2 linked regions of the Sphaerotilus montanus genome follow. Each later gene encodes a partner of the first gene's protein in a complex. Links are inferred from orthologs where the notes say so. Each region holds a gene or a part of one and is shown in the gene's direction. Other genes may lie near its edges. The genes, in order: secA and secY.

The links.
Region 2: the proteins of secA (region 1) and secY are in contact, whole or in part, in a crystal structure (PDB 3DIN), measured with the Thermotoga maritima proteins. The link is inferred for Sphaerotilus montanus from one-to-one orthologs. Residues at the interface, in WP_004082002.1 of Thermotoga maritima: Glu261, Ala262, Arg263, Lys300, Ala301, Arg302, Thr303, Ile304, Ile305, Leu323, Tyr324, Asp325, Pro326, Val329, Ser330, Tyr333, Ile336, Lys340, Phe345, Val349, Glu363, Phe364, Tyr374, Ser375, Gly376, Gly377, Glu393, Ile395, Thr482, Ser483; in WP_004081795.1 of Thermotoga maritima: Glu108, Gly109, Glu110, Glu111, Ala236, Glu237, Arg238, Arg239, Ile240, Thr241, Ile242, Gln243, Tyr244, Ala245, Arg246, Arg247, Val248, Thr249, Gly250, Arg251, Arg252, Val253, Tyr254, Gly256, Ala257, Ser258, Thr259, Tyr260, Leu261, Pro262.

The regions. Positions count from the first base shown.
Region 1 is NZ_JACCFH010000001.1:1,104,831-1,110,712, reverse strand. Bases 1,012-4,297 are described here. They hold secA (preprotein translocase subunit SecA), read left to right. Parts: upstream 1,012-1,343; coding sequence 1,344-4,097; downstream 4,098-4,297. Other genes in these bases: BDD16_RS04870 (GNAT family N-acetyltransferase), read left to right, coding at 4,125-4,297; BDD16_RS04880 (M23 family metallopeptidase), read left to right, coding at 1,012-1,190. Outside these bases: BDD16_RS04885 (DciA family protein), read right to left, coding at 1-113; more of BDD16_RS04880, read left to right, coding at 165-1,011; more of BDD16_RS04870, read left to right, coding at 4,298-4,733; bifunctional glutamate N-acetyltransferase/amino-acid acetyltransferase ArgJ, read left to right, coding at 4,792-5,882. UniProt on the Escherichia coli protein: Required for protein export, interacts with the SecYEG preprotein conducting channel.
Region 2 is NZ_JACCFH010000001.1:1,437,119-1,442,597, reverse strand. The notes cover bases 2,231-5,113. They hold secY (preprotein translocase subunit SecY), read left to right. Parts: upstream 2,231-2,958; coding sequence 2,959-4,269; downstream 4,270-5,113. Other genes in these bases: rpsM (30S ribosomal protein S13), read left to right, coding at 4,747-5,112; rpmJ (50S ribosomal protein L36), read left to right, coding at 4,599-4,712; infA (translation initiation factor IF-1), read left to right, coding at 4,325-4,543; rplO (50S ribosomal protein L15), read left to right, coding at 2,510-2,944; rpmD (50S ribosomal protein L30), read left to right, coding at 2,316-2,507. In the rest of the region: rplE (50S ribosomal protein L5), read left to right, coding at 1-81; rpsN (30S ribosomal protein S14), read left to right, coding at 89-394; rpsH (30S ribosomal protein S8), read left to right, coding at 427-822; rplF (50S ribosomal protein L6), read left to right, coding at 839-1,372; rplR (50S ribosomal protein L18), read left to right, coding at 1,384-1,749; more of rpsE, read left to right, coding at 1,780-2,230; rpsK (30S ribosomal protein S11), read left to right, coding at 5,143-5,479. UniProt on the Escherichia coli protein: The central subunit of the protein translocation channel SecYEG. Consists of two halves formed by TMs 1-5 and 6-10.

The DNA.
Region 1 (5,882 bases):
AGCACGGGTGGCAGGAACGGGCGCACGGCATCCATGTGGGCATTGGCCGCGGCCAGCCGCTGCTGCAGACGCAGCAGGGGTTCGCAGCGGTCCAGTACCTGACCCAGGGGCACGGCATCCGGCACTGCCGTGGCAGCCGGTTTCAGCAGAGGAATGAAGCGACGATGGATATTCTGATCACCCATGGCGGCTTGGCGCGCACGCGCTCCATGCATGTGCGGCCGGCGCAATTGTGGCTGATCCTGTCGGCGCTCGTGGTGGCGATGCTGCTGCTGTCGGGCACTGTCTACCACTTCGTCTTCCTCAAGGCCGTGCGCGATGGCTGGCCGGTGGTCAGCCAGATCGTCGGGCCCGTGGTCGGCCGGGACGCTGTCCAGCGCGAGCGCTACACCCGCGAGAATCTGGATGCGATGGCCCAGAAAGTGGGCGAACTGCAGGCGAAGCTGCTCAAGCTGGAGGCGGTCGGCGAGCGTGTGTCCGGGCTGGCGGGGCTCAAGCCCGAAGAACTGCGGGCCCTGGACGATGCTGGCAAGGCCTCGACGTCCGGCCCGGCGTCGGAGCTGTCGGTGGCCAAGGGGGCGGGCGGTGGTCCGTTCGTGCCGGCGGCGGGTCCCTCCGGTGCGCAGCTCGACCAGCTGGTCGAACTGCTCGATACCCAGGCAGACCGCTCGGGGGACGTCTTCGTGCTGGTCGAGTCCCGGCTGCTGGAGCGTCGGCTGGAGATGCTGATGGTGCCCAGCATCGCGCCGGTGGATGTGCCGGTGGGCTCCGGGTTCGGCTTCCGCATCGACCCGTTCAACCGCCGTGCGGCGCTGCACACCGGGCTGGACTTCGCCGCCCCGACCGGCACCCCCATCCGCGCTGCCGCCGGTGGCCGCGTGCTGGAGGCGGATCGGGACGGCGCCTATGGCCTGTCGCTGCAGATCGACCACGGCAATGGCCTGATCACCCGCTACGGCCACACCTCGCAGATCCTGGTCCAGCCCGGCGACGTCGTGCGCCGCGGACAGGAAGTCGCGCTGGTCGGCAGCACCGGCCGCTCGACCGGACCGCATCTGCACTTCGAGGTGCTGCTGGGCGGCGTGCCCCAGGATCCTGCGAAGTTCCTGGCCCGAGGTGAAAGTCTCGATGCCGCCGCGCGCACCTCGGCCGAGGTCACCCCTGCAACCAGGCTCCGCAAGTCCCGGTGATAAACTCAAAAGTTGTCCGAGGGCACGCCTGAACCGCGTGCCGGCCTGGCCTGCCGACGCTGCTGCTGACCCGGCCGCACCTCACCTCCTTCCGATCCCCCACCCGCGACATGGGCTGAACCGCCGCGGGTTTGCTGCACCTGCGTCCACTTCATGTTGCCCAAGCTCCTCACCCAGATTTTCGGCAGCCGCAATGACCGCCTGCTCAAGCAGTACCGGCGCGTCGTCGAGCGCGTGACCGCGCTGGAGGTGCAGTTCGAGAAGCTCTCCGAAGACGAGCTGCGCGGCAAGACGGCCGAATTCCGCCAGCGCGTGGCGGCGGGCACCTCGCTCGATGACCTGCTGCCCGAAGCCTTCGCCGTGGTCCGCGAGGCCGGCAAGCGCTTCATGCGCATGCGCCACTTCGATGTGCAGCTCATCGGCGGCATGGCCCTGCACAACGGCAAGATCGCCGAGATGCGCACCGGCGAAGGCAAGACGCTGATGGCGACACTGCCCGTCTACCTCAATGCACTCGCCGGCAAGGGCGTGCACGTGGTGACGGTCAACGACTACCTCGCGGCCCGCGACGCCGAGACCATGGGCGGGCTCTACAACTACCTTGGCATGACGGTGGGCGTGAACCTGCCGAACATGTCGCGCGAGGACAAGCAGGCCGCCTACGCCGCCGACATCACCTACGGCACGAACAACGAGTTCGGCTTCGACTACCTGCGCGACAACATGGTCTACGAAGTCGCGGACCGCGTGCAGCGTGCGCTGAACTTCGCCATCGTCGACGAGGTGGACTCGATCCTGATCGACGAGGCCCGCACGCCGCTGATCATCTCGGGCCAGGCCGACGACCACACCGACATGTACGTGCGCATCAACGCCGTCGTGCCGCACCTCAAGAAACAGATCGGCGAAGCGGATCCGCGCACCGGCGAAGGGGTCATCGAGGCCGGAGACTTCACCGCCGACGAGAAGAGCCACCAGGTCTTCCTGACGGAAGACGGCCACGAGAAGGCCGAGGCACTGCTGGCCGAGGCCGGGCTGCTGACGCCGGGCGCTTCGCTCTACGACGCCGCCAACATCACGCTGGTCCACCACCTCTACGCCTCGCTGCGCGCGCACCACCTGTTCCACCGCGACCAGCACTACGTCTCGCAGAACGGCGAGATCACCATCGTCGACGAGTTCACCGGGCGCCTGATGACGGGCCGCCGCTGGTCGGACGGTCTGCACCAGGCGGTGGAAGCCAAGGAAGGCGTGAAGATCCAGGCCGAGAACCAGACGCTGGCCTCGATCACCTTCCAGAACTACTTCCGCATGTACGCCAAGCTCGGCGGCATGACCGGCACGGCCGACACCGAAGCCTACGAGTTCCAGGAAATCTACGGCCTGGAAACCGTCGTGATCCCGCCGAACCGGCCGATGGTGCGCAAGGACGAGCTGGACCTCGTCTACAAGACCGGCCGCGAGAAGTACGAGGCGGTGGTCAAGGACATCCAGGAGTGCTACGGCCGCGGCCAGCCGGTGCTGGTGGGCACGACCTCGATCGAGAACTCGGAGCTGGTGTCCGAGATGCTGAATAAGGCCGGGCTGCCGCACCAGGTGCTCAACGCGAAGCAGCACGCCCGCGAAGCGACCATCATCGCCCAGGCCGGCAGCCCGAAGATGGTGACGATCGCCACCAACATGGCGGGCCGCGGCACCGACATCGTGCTCGGCGGCAACGTCGAGAAGCAGGTGCAGCTGGTCGAGGCCGATCCGGACCTGTCGGATGCCGAGAAGGCCGTGCGCGTCGAGCAGCTCAAGCGCGAATGGCAGGGTCTGCACGACCAGGTCAAGTCGCTGGGCGGCCTGCGCATCATCGCCACCGAGCGCCACGAGAGCCGCCGCATCGACAACCAGCTGCGCGGTCGCGCCGGCCGGCAGGGCGATCCGGGCTCCTCGCGCTTCTACCTGTCGCTGGACGATCCGCTGATGCGCATCTTCGCGGGCGACCGCGTCAAGGCGATCATGGACCGCCTCAAGATGCCCGACGGCGAGGCGATTGAGGCCGGCATCGTCAGCCGCTCGATCGAGAGCGCGCAGCGCAAGGTCGAGGCGCGCAACTTCGACATGCGCAAGCAGCTGCTGGAGTACGACGACGTCTCCAACGACCAGCGCAAGGTCATCTACCAGCAGCGCAACGAGTTGCTGGAGCAGACCGACATCGACGCGCAGCTCACGCACCTGCGCCGCGGCGCGATGACCGATGTGGTGCGCGCCTTCGTGCCCGTCGAGAGCGTCGAGGAACAGTGGGACCTGGACGGACTGGAGAAGACGCTGCGCGAAGAATGGCAGCTCGACGTGCCGCTCAAGGCGCAGGTCGAGGCCAGCCAGGAAGCCACCGACGAGGACATCGTCGAAGCGGTGTGCGTGGCGGCGGATGCGTCCTACACCGCCAAGGTGGCGCAGGTCGGTGCCACGCAGTTCGGCAACTTCGGCCGCATGGTGCTGCTGCAGGCGATCGACACGCACTGGCGCGACCACCTCTCGGCGCTCGACTACCTGCGCCAGGGCATCCACCTGCGTGGCTATGCCCAGAAGAACCCGAAGCAGGAATACAAGCGCGAGGCCTTCGAGCTGTTCAGCCAGCTGCTGGACGTGGTGAAGATGGAAGTGACCCGTCTGCTGATGACCGTGCGCATCCAGAGCCCGGACGAAGTGGCGCAGGCGGCGGTGGCCATCGAGGAGCGTGCGGAGCACCTCGCCAACGTCACCTACACCCACCCGAACGAGGATGGCAGCGTGTCGCAGGACGCTGAGGCCAGCGCTGCAGAACTGTCGGAAACGCAGATGCAGCGCACCGGCCGCAACGATCCCTGCCCCTGCGGCAGCGGCAAGAAGTTCAAGCTCTGCCACGGCAAACTGACCTGATCCTCGGTCGTCCGCGCCGAGATGACCATGACACCTGATACCTTTCGCCGCAGCCCGGAAACGATTCCGGGCCGACGCCTTCGCCTGGAGAAGATCCATCCCCGCCATGCGCCCGCCTTCCACGCGAGCGTGCAGCGGTCGATGGTCGACCTGGACTTCATCGCCTGGGGGCACCACCACTGGAATGCCGTGGCGGCACTCGAACACTGCGAGCGCCAGCGCGACTGGGTGGACACCGAAGGCGAGGGCGTGATGTACCTGGCCTTCGAGCACGACACCGGCACCTACGTCGGCTGTGTCGACCTGCACAGCGTCGATTTCGGCGTGCCGCGCTGCCAGATCGGGTTTGTCGGCTGCAGCCGGCAACGCGGCCGTGGCCTGATGCGCGACGCGACGCTGACGCTGATGAACTGGGCCTACAGCCGCGGCATGGCGCGCATCGAGGTGTGGTGCGACGTGCGCAACACCCGTGCGCTGGCCTTTGCCGAGAGCCTGGGCCTGCAGCGCGAAGGCTTGATGCGCAAGGTCGAGCGCGACGCCCGCGGGCAGCTGTGCGATCAGTACCTGCTGGCCCGCCTGTCCACCGACAGCGTCCCTACAATCGCCGATTCGCGCGACAGCGTGGCCACCGTCTGAGGGCTGAAGCCCGGGAGGGCCGCGTCTGCGCTCCTTCCGCTTCGACCGCCAGACTGCCATGCCCGTCAATCTCACCGCTCCCAATCCCCAGGACCTGCACCCGGTCGCCGGCGTGCAGCTCGGCACCACGATGGCCGGCGTGCGCAAGGCCAACCGGCGTGACCTGACCGTCGTGCTGCTGGCACCCGGCTCCAGCGTGGCCGGCGTGTTCACGAAGAACCGCTTCTGTGCCGCACCGGTGCAGATCTGCCGCGACCACCTCGCCGCCGGCCCCGCCAAGCGCGCCATCGTCATCAACACCGGCAACGCCAACGCGGGCACGGGCGACGACGGTCTGGTGCGCGCCCGCTCGGTGTGCATCGGGCTGGCGCAGGCGCTGGACATCGCGCCGGAAGAGGTGCTGCCGTTCTCGACCGGCGTGATCATGGAGACGCTGCCGAGCGAGCGCATCCTGGCCGGCCTGCCCGCCGCGCTGGCGGATGCGCAGCCCGACCACTGGGCCGATGCCGCCGCCGGCATCATGACCACCGACACGCTGCCCAAGGCGGCGTCGAAGCAGGTCGTGATCGGCGGCAAGACCGTGACGGTCACCGGCATCAGCAAGGGCGCCGGCATGATCCGCCCGAACATGGCCACCATGCTCGGCTTCGTGGCCACCGACGCCGCGATCGACCCCGCGCTGCTGCAGCCGCTGGTGACGGAGGCCGCCAACCGCAGCTTCAACCGCATCACCATTGATGGCGACACCTCCACCAACGACAGCTTCCTGCTGATCGCCACCCACCAGGCCGGCAACCCGACCATCACCGCGCTCGACTCGGCCGACGGCCAGGCGCTGCGCGATGCGGTGATCGCCGTGTCGCAGCAGCTGGCGCAGGCCATCGTGCGCGACGGCGAAGGCGCGACCAAGTTCATCACCGTGCGCATCGAAGGCGGCCGGACCGAGGACGAGTGCCTGCAGGCCGCCTACGCCATCGCCCACTCGCCGCTGGTCAAGACCGCGTTCTTCGCCAGCGACCCGAACCTCGGCCGCATCCTCGCCGCGGTCGGCTATGCCGGCATCGCCGACCTCGACCAGACGCTGATCGACCTCTACCTGGACGATGTGCACGTCGTCCACCAGGGCGGGCGCCGGCCGGCGTACCGCGA
Region 2 (5,479 bases), 330 kb from region 1 along the record:
ATCAGCATCACGACGACGGCCGGTACTGATGACGAGTGCAAGGCGCTGCTCACGGCCTTCCGTTTCCCGTTCAAGAACTGAGGCCCTCATGGCAAAAGTCTCTCTCATCCAGCGCGAAGAAAAGCGCGAGAAGCTGGTGGCCAAGTACGCCAAGAAGTACGCGGAACTGAAGGCCATCATCGACGACAGCAACAAGTCGGAAGAAGAGCGCTACATGGCGCGTCTGGCTCTGCAGAAGCTGCCCCGCAATGCCAATCCGACCCGTCTGCGTAGCCGCTGCGGGATCACCGGTCGTCCGCGCGGCACGTTCCGCAAGTTCGGTCTGGCGCGCAACAAGATTCGTGAACTGGCCTTCCGAGGCGACATCCCCGGTGTCGTCAAGGCGAGCTGGTAAGCCGGCCCCAGGGCACGAACAGGAGTTATTCCATGAGCATGAGTGATCCTATCGCCGACATGCTGACCCGCATCCGCAACGCGCAGATGGTCGAGAAGGCCAGCGTTGCGATGCCAGCGTCCAAATTGAAGGCTGCCATTGCGCAAGTCCTCAAGGACGAGGGTTACATCGACGGTTTCGCAGTCAAGACGACGGACGGCAAGTCCGAACTCCAGATCGGTCTGAAGTATTACGCCGGCCGCCCGGTGATTGAGCGCATCGAGCGCGTCAGTCGCCCTGGTCTGCGTATCTACAAGGGCCGTCACGACATCCCCCAGGTCCAGAACGGCCTGGGTGTCGCCATCGTCACCACCCCCAAGGGCGTGATGACCGACCGCAAGGCGCGCGCTTCCGGTATCGGTGGCGAAGTCCTCTGCTACGTCGCATAAGGCAGGAGACCCGGAAATGTCCCGCGTTGGAAAAATGTCGATCACCGTCCCGCAAGGCGTGGACGTGTCGGTCACCGAAGACCAGATCAGCGTCAAGGGTGCCAAGGGCACTCTGGTGCGTCCGGTGCATCGCCTGGTCAAGGTGAGCAACGAATCTGGCAAGCTGTCTTTTGCTCCGACCGATGATTCGGCCGCAGCCAATGCCATGTCCGGCACCGTGCGTGCGCTGGTCAACAACATGGTCAATGGCGTGAGCAAGGGTTTCGAGCGCAAGCTGAACTTGGTCGGCGTGGGTTTCCGCGCTCAAGCCTCGGGTCAGAAGCTCAACCTCCAGATCGGGTTCTCGCACCCCGTGGTCAAGGAAATGCCGGAAGGCATCAAGGTCGAGTGCCCCACTCAGACCGAAGTCCTGATCAAGGGTGCTGATCGCCAGGTCGTCGGCCAGCTGGCCGCAGAGGTTCGTGCCTTCCGTCCCCCTGAGCCCTACAAGGGCAAGGGCATCCGTTATTCGGATGAGAAGGTCACGATCAAAGAGACCAAGAAGAAGTAAGGAGCCGCACCATGTTGAACAAGAAAGAACAGCGCCTGCGCCGCTCCCGTCAGACCCGTGCCCGCATTGCATTGCAGGGCGCGGTTCGTCTGAGCGTCTTCCGCTCGAACCTGCACATCTACGCCAGCGTGATTTCCGGCGACGGCTCGAAGGTGCTCGCCAGCGCTTCGACCGCCGAAAAGGAAGTCCGCGAGCAGCTCGGCGCGGCTGGCAAAGGCGGCAACGTCGATGCCGCGACGCTGATCGGCAAGCGCATCGCCGAGAAGGCCAAGGCCGCCGGCGTCGAGAAGGTGGCGTTCGATCGCTCTGGTTTCGCGTACCACGGCCGCATCAAGGCGCTGGCCGATGCAGCGCGCGAAGCCGGTCTGCAGTTCTGATCCGCCTCGCTCGAAACGAAGGAATACAAAATGGCTAAGTTTCAACCGAAGGTTGCTGACGAAGGTCGCGACGACGGCATGCGCGAGAAGATGATCCAAGTCAACCGCGTGACCAAGGTGGTCAAGGGCGGCCGGATCATGGCGTTTGCTGCACTCACCGTGGTTGGTGATGGCGACGGTCGCATCGGCATGGGCAAGGGCAAGGCGCGTGAAGTGCCGGTGTCCGTCCAGAAGGCGATGGAATCGGCGCGCCGCGGCATGGTCAAGATCCCGCTGCGCAACGGCACCGTGCCGCACAACGCGACTGGTGAGCATGGTGCTGCCAAGGTCCTGCTGGCGCCCGCGCCCGCTGGTACCGGCATCATCGCTGGCGGTCCGATGCGCGCTGTGTTCGAAGTCATGGGCATCACCGACATCGTCGCGAAGAGCCTCGGATCCTCGAACCCGTACAACATGGTTCGCGCCACGTTCGACGCCCTGTCTCGCATGACGACCCCGTCCGCGGTGGCCGCCAAGCGTGGCAAGACGCTTGAAGAAATCTTCAACTGAGCGGGCCGGAGGACAACATGTCTGAGAACACCGACAAGAAGACCGTCAAGGTCAAGCTGGTCAAGAGCCCGATCGGCACCCGCGAATCGCACCGTGCCACGGTGCGTGGTCTGGGCCTGCGTGGCATGAACACCGAATCCGTGCTGGAAGACACCCCTGCGGTGCGCGGCATGATCAACAAGGTCTCGTACCTGGTGAAGGTGCTGTAATCATGGAACTCAATTCGATCAAACCGGCATCGGGTGCGAAGCACTCCAAGCGCCGCGTGGGTCGCGGCATCGGTTCCGGCCTGGGCAAGACCGCTGGTCGCGGTCACAAGGGTCAGAAATCGCGTGCTGGTGGCTACCACAAGGTGGGCTTCGAAGGCGGTCAGATGCCGCTGCAACGTCGTCTGCCGAAGCGCGGCTTCAAGTCGCAACTGCTGAAGTACAACGCTGAAGTCACCCTGTCGCAACTGCAGAACCTGGCGGTCGACGAAGTCGACGTGCTGGTGCTGAAGCAGGCCGGTCTGGTGGCTGACATGGTAAAGAACGTCAAGGTCATCAAGTCCGGCGAGCTGACCAAGAAGGTCGTGCTGAAGGGCGTGGCGGCAACCGCTGGTGCGCTGGTGGTCATCGAAGTCGCTGGCGGCTCGATCGCTGCCTGAGTCACAGGTCTTCCGTGGCAACGAACCCGACACAACTGGCCAAGAACGGCAAGTTCGGCGATCTGCGTCGCCGACTGGTGTTCTTGCTGCTGGCCTTGGTGGTTTACCGCATCGGCGCGCACATTCCGGTTCCCGGCATCAACCCTGAGCAGCTTGCACAGCTGTTCAAGGGCCAGCAGGGTGGCATCCTGAACCTGTTCAACATGTTCTCGGGTGGCGCGCTGTCCCGGTTCACCGTCTTTGCGCTGGGAATCATGCCGTACATCTCGGCATCGATCATCGTGCAGCTCATGGGCTACGTGATCCCGACGCTGGAGTCGCTGAAGAAGGAAGGCGAAGCCGGTCGTCGCAAGATCACGCAGTACACCCGTTACGGTGCACTGGGTCTGGCACTGTTCCAGTCGATGGGCATTGCCCTGGCGCTGGAAGGGTCAGCCGGCCTGGTGATCGATCCGGGTCCGATGTTCCGCATCACGGCCATCGTCAGCCTCACGGCTGGCACGATGTTCCTGATGTGGCTGGGTGAGCAGATCACCGAACGTGGTCTGGGCAACGGCATCTCGATCCTGATTTTCTCGGGGATCGCGGCTGGTTTGCCTGGTGCGATCGGCGGGCTGGTCAACCTGATCAACACCGGGGCGATGAGCGTGATCGTGGCGCTGCTGATCGTGCTGATCGTGATCGCGGTGACGTTTGTGGTCGTGTTCGTCGAGCGGGCTCAACGCAAGATCCTGGTCAACTATGCCAAGCGGCAGGTTGGCAACAAGGTCTACGGTGGTCAGTCGTCGCATCTGCCGCTGAAGGTCAACATGGCGGGTGTGATTCCGCCGATCTTCGCGTCGTCCATCATCCTGCTGCCGGCGACGGTGGTGGGCTGGTTCGCGACCGGTGAAAAGCTGCGCTGGTTGAAGGACATCTCGTCGGCGCTGTCGCCGGGGCAGCCGATCTATGTGCTGCTCTACGCGGCGATGATCGTGTTCTTCTGCTTCTTCTACACGGCGCTGGTGTTCAACAGCCGTGAGACCGCAGACAACCTGAAGAAGAGTGGTGCGTTCATTCCGGGGATTCGTCCTGGCGAGCAGACCGCGAAGTACATCGACAAGATCCTCGGGCGCCTGACGCTCGGTGGTGCGGTGTACATCACGCTGGTCTGTCTGCTGCCCGAGTTCCTGGTGCTGAAGTACAACGTGCCGTTCTACTTCGGTGGAACGTCGCTGCTGATCATTGTTGTCGTGACGATGGACTTCTGGGCGCAGGTCCAGTCGTACGTGATGTCGCAGCAATACGAAACGCTGTTGAAGAAGTCCAGTTTCAAGGCAAGCTGAACTTCAGGGCACGCTGAACAAGAAAGACCGAGTAAGCGTATCGAGCCGATTTCGTATGGCGAAAGACGACGTTATTCAGATGCAAGGGGAGGTCATCGAAAACCTCCCCAACGCCACCTTCCGGGTCAAACTGGAAAACGGCCATGTAGTGCTCGGGCATATTTCCGGCAAGATGAGGATGCACTACATCCGCATCCTGCCGGGAGACAAAGTGACCGTTGAATTGACCCCCTACGACCTGAGTCGTGCTCGCATCGTGTTCCGGGCGAAGTGAGCGAACCTCCCAACATTGTCCGGAAGAGAAGCGCAAGCCGATCAAGGAGAAGACCATGAAAGTCTCGGCATCCGTCAAGAAGATCTGCCGCAATTGCAAGATCATCCGTCGCAAGGGTGTGGTCCGTGTGATCTGCACCGATCCGCGCCACAAGCAGCGCCAGGGTTGATCGACCCGTCGCTGAAACCCTTTAGAGAGTCACCATGGCACGTATTGCTGGTATCAACATTCCGCCGCACAAGCACGCCGAAATCGGCCTGACCGCGATCTTTGGTGTCGGTCGTACGACCGCCCAGAAGATCTGCGAAAGCTGCGGTATTCCGTTCAACAAGAAGGTCAAGGACCTGACTGACGGCGATCTGGAAAAGATCCGTGAGGCCGTGGGCACGATCACCATCGAAGGTGACCTGCGTCGCGAAATCTCGATCAACATCAAGCGCTTGATGGATCTGGGCTGCTACCGTGGCTTCCGCCATCGCCGCGGCCTGCCCATGCGTGGTCAGCGTACCCGCACCAATGCCCGTACCCGCAAGGGTCCGAAGAAGGGCGCTGCTGCGCTGAAGAAGTAAGCGCATCGTCGCCCAGGAAAGATTCGAGTCATGGCAAAAGCACCTGTCAACAACGCCGCGCGCCGCGTGAGCAAGAAAGTCCGCAAGAATGTTGCGGACGGTATCGCTCACGTGCACGCTTCGTTCAACAACACGATCATCACGATCACCGACCGTCAGGGCAACTCGTTGTCCTGGGCCTCGAGCGGTGGCCAGGGTTTCAAGGGTTCGCGCAAATCGACACCCTTCGCAGCCCAGGTGGCGGCGGAAGTCGCAGGTCGTGCCGCTCAGGAACAAGGCATCAAGAACCTGGACGTGCGCATCAAGGGCCCTGGCCCGGGTCGCGAGTCGTCGGTTCGTGCGCTGGCTTCCCTGGGCATCCGCATCG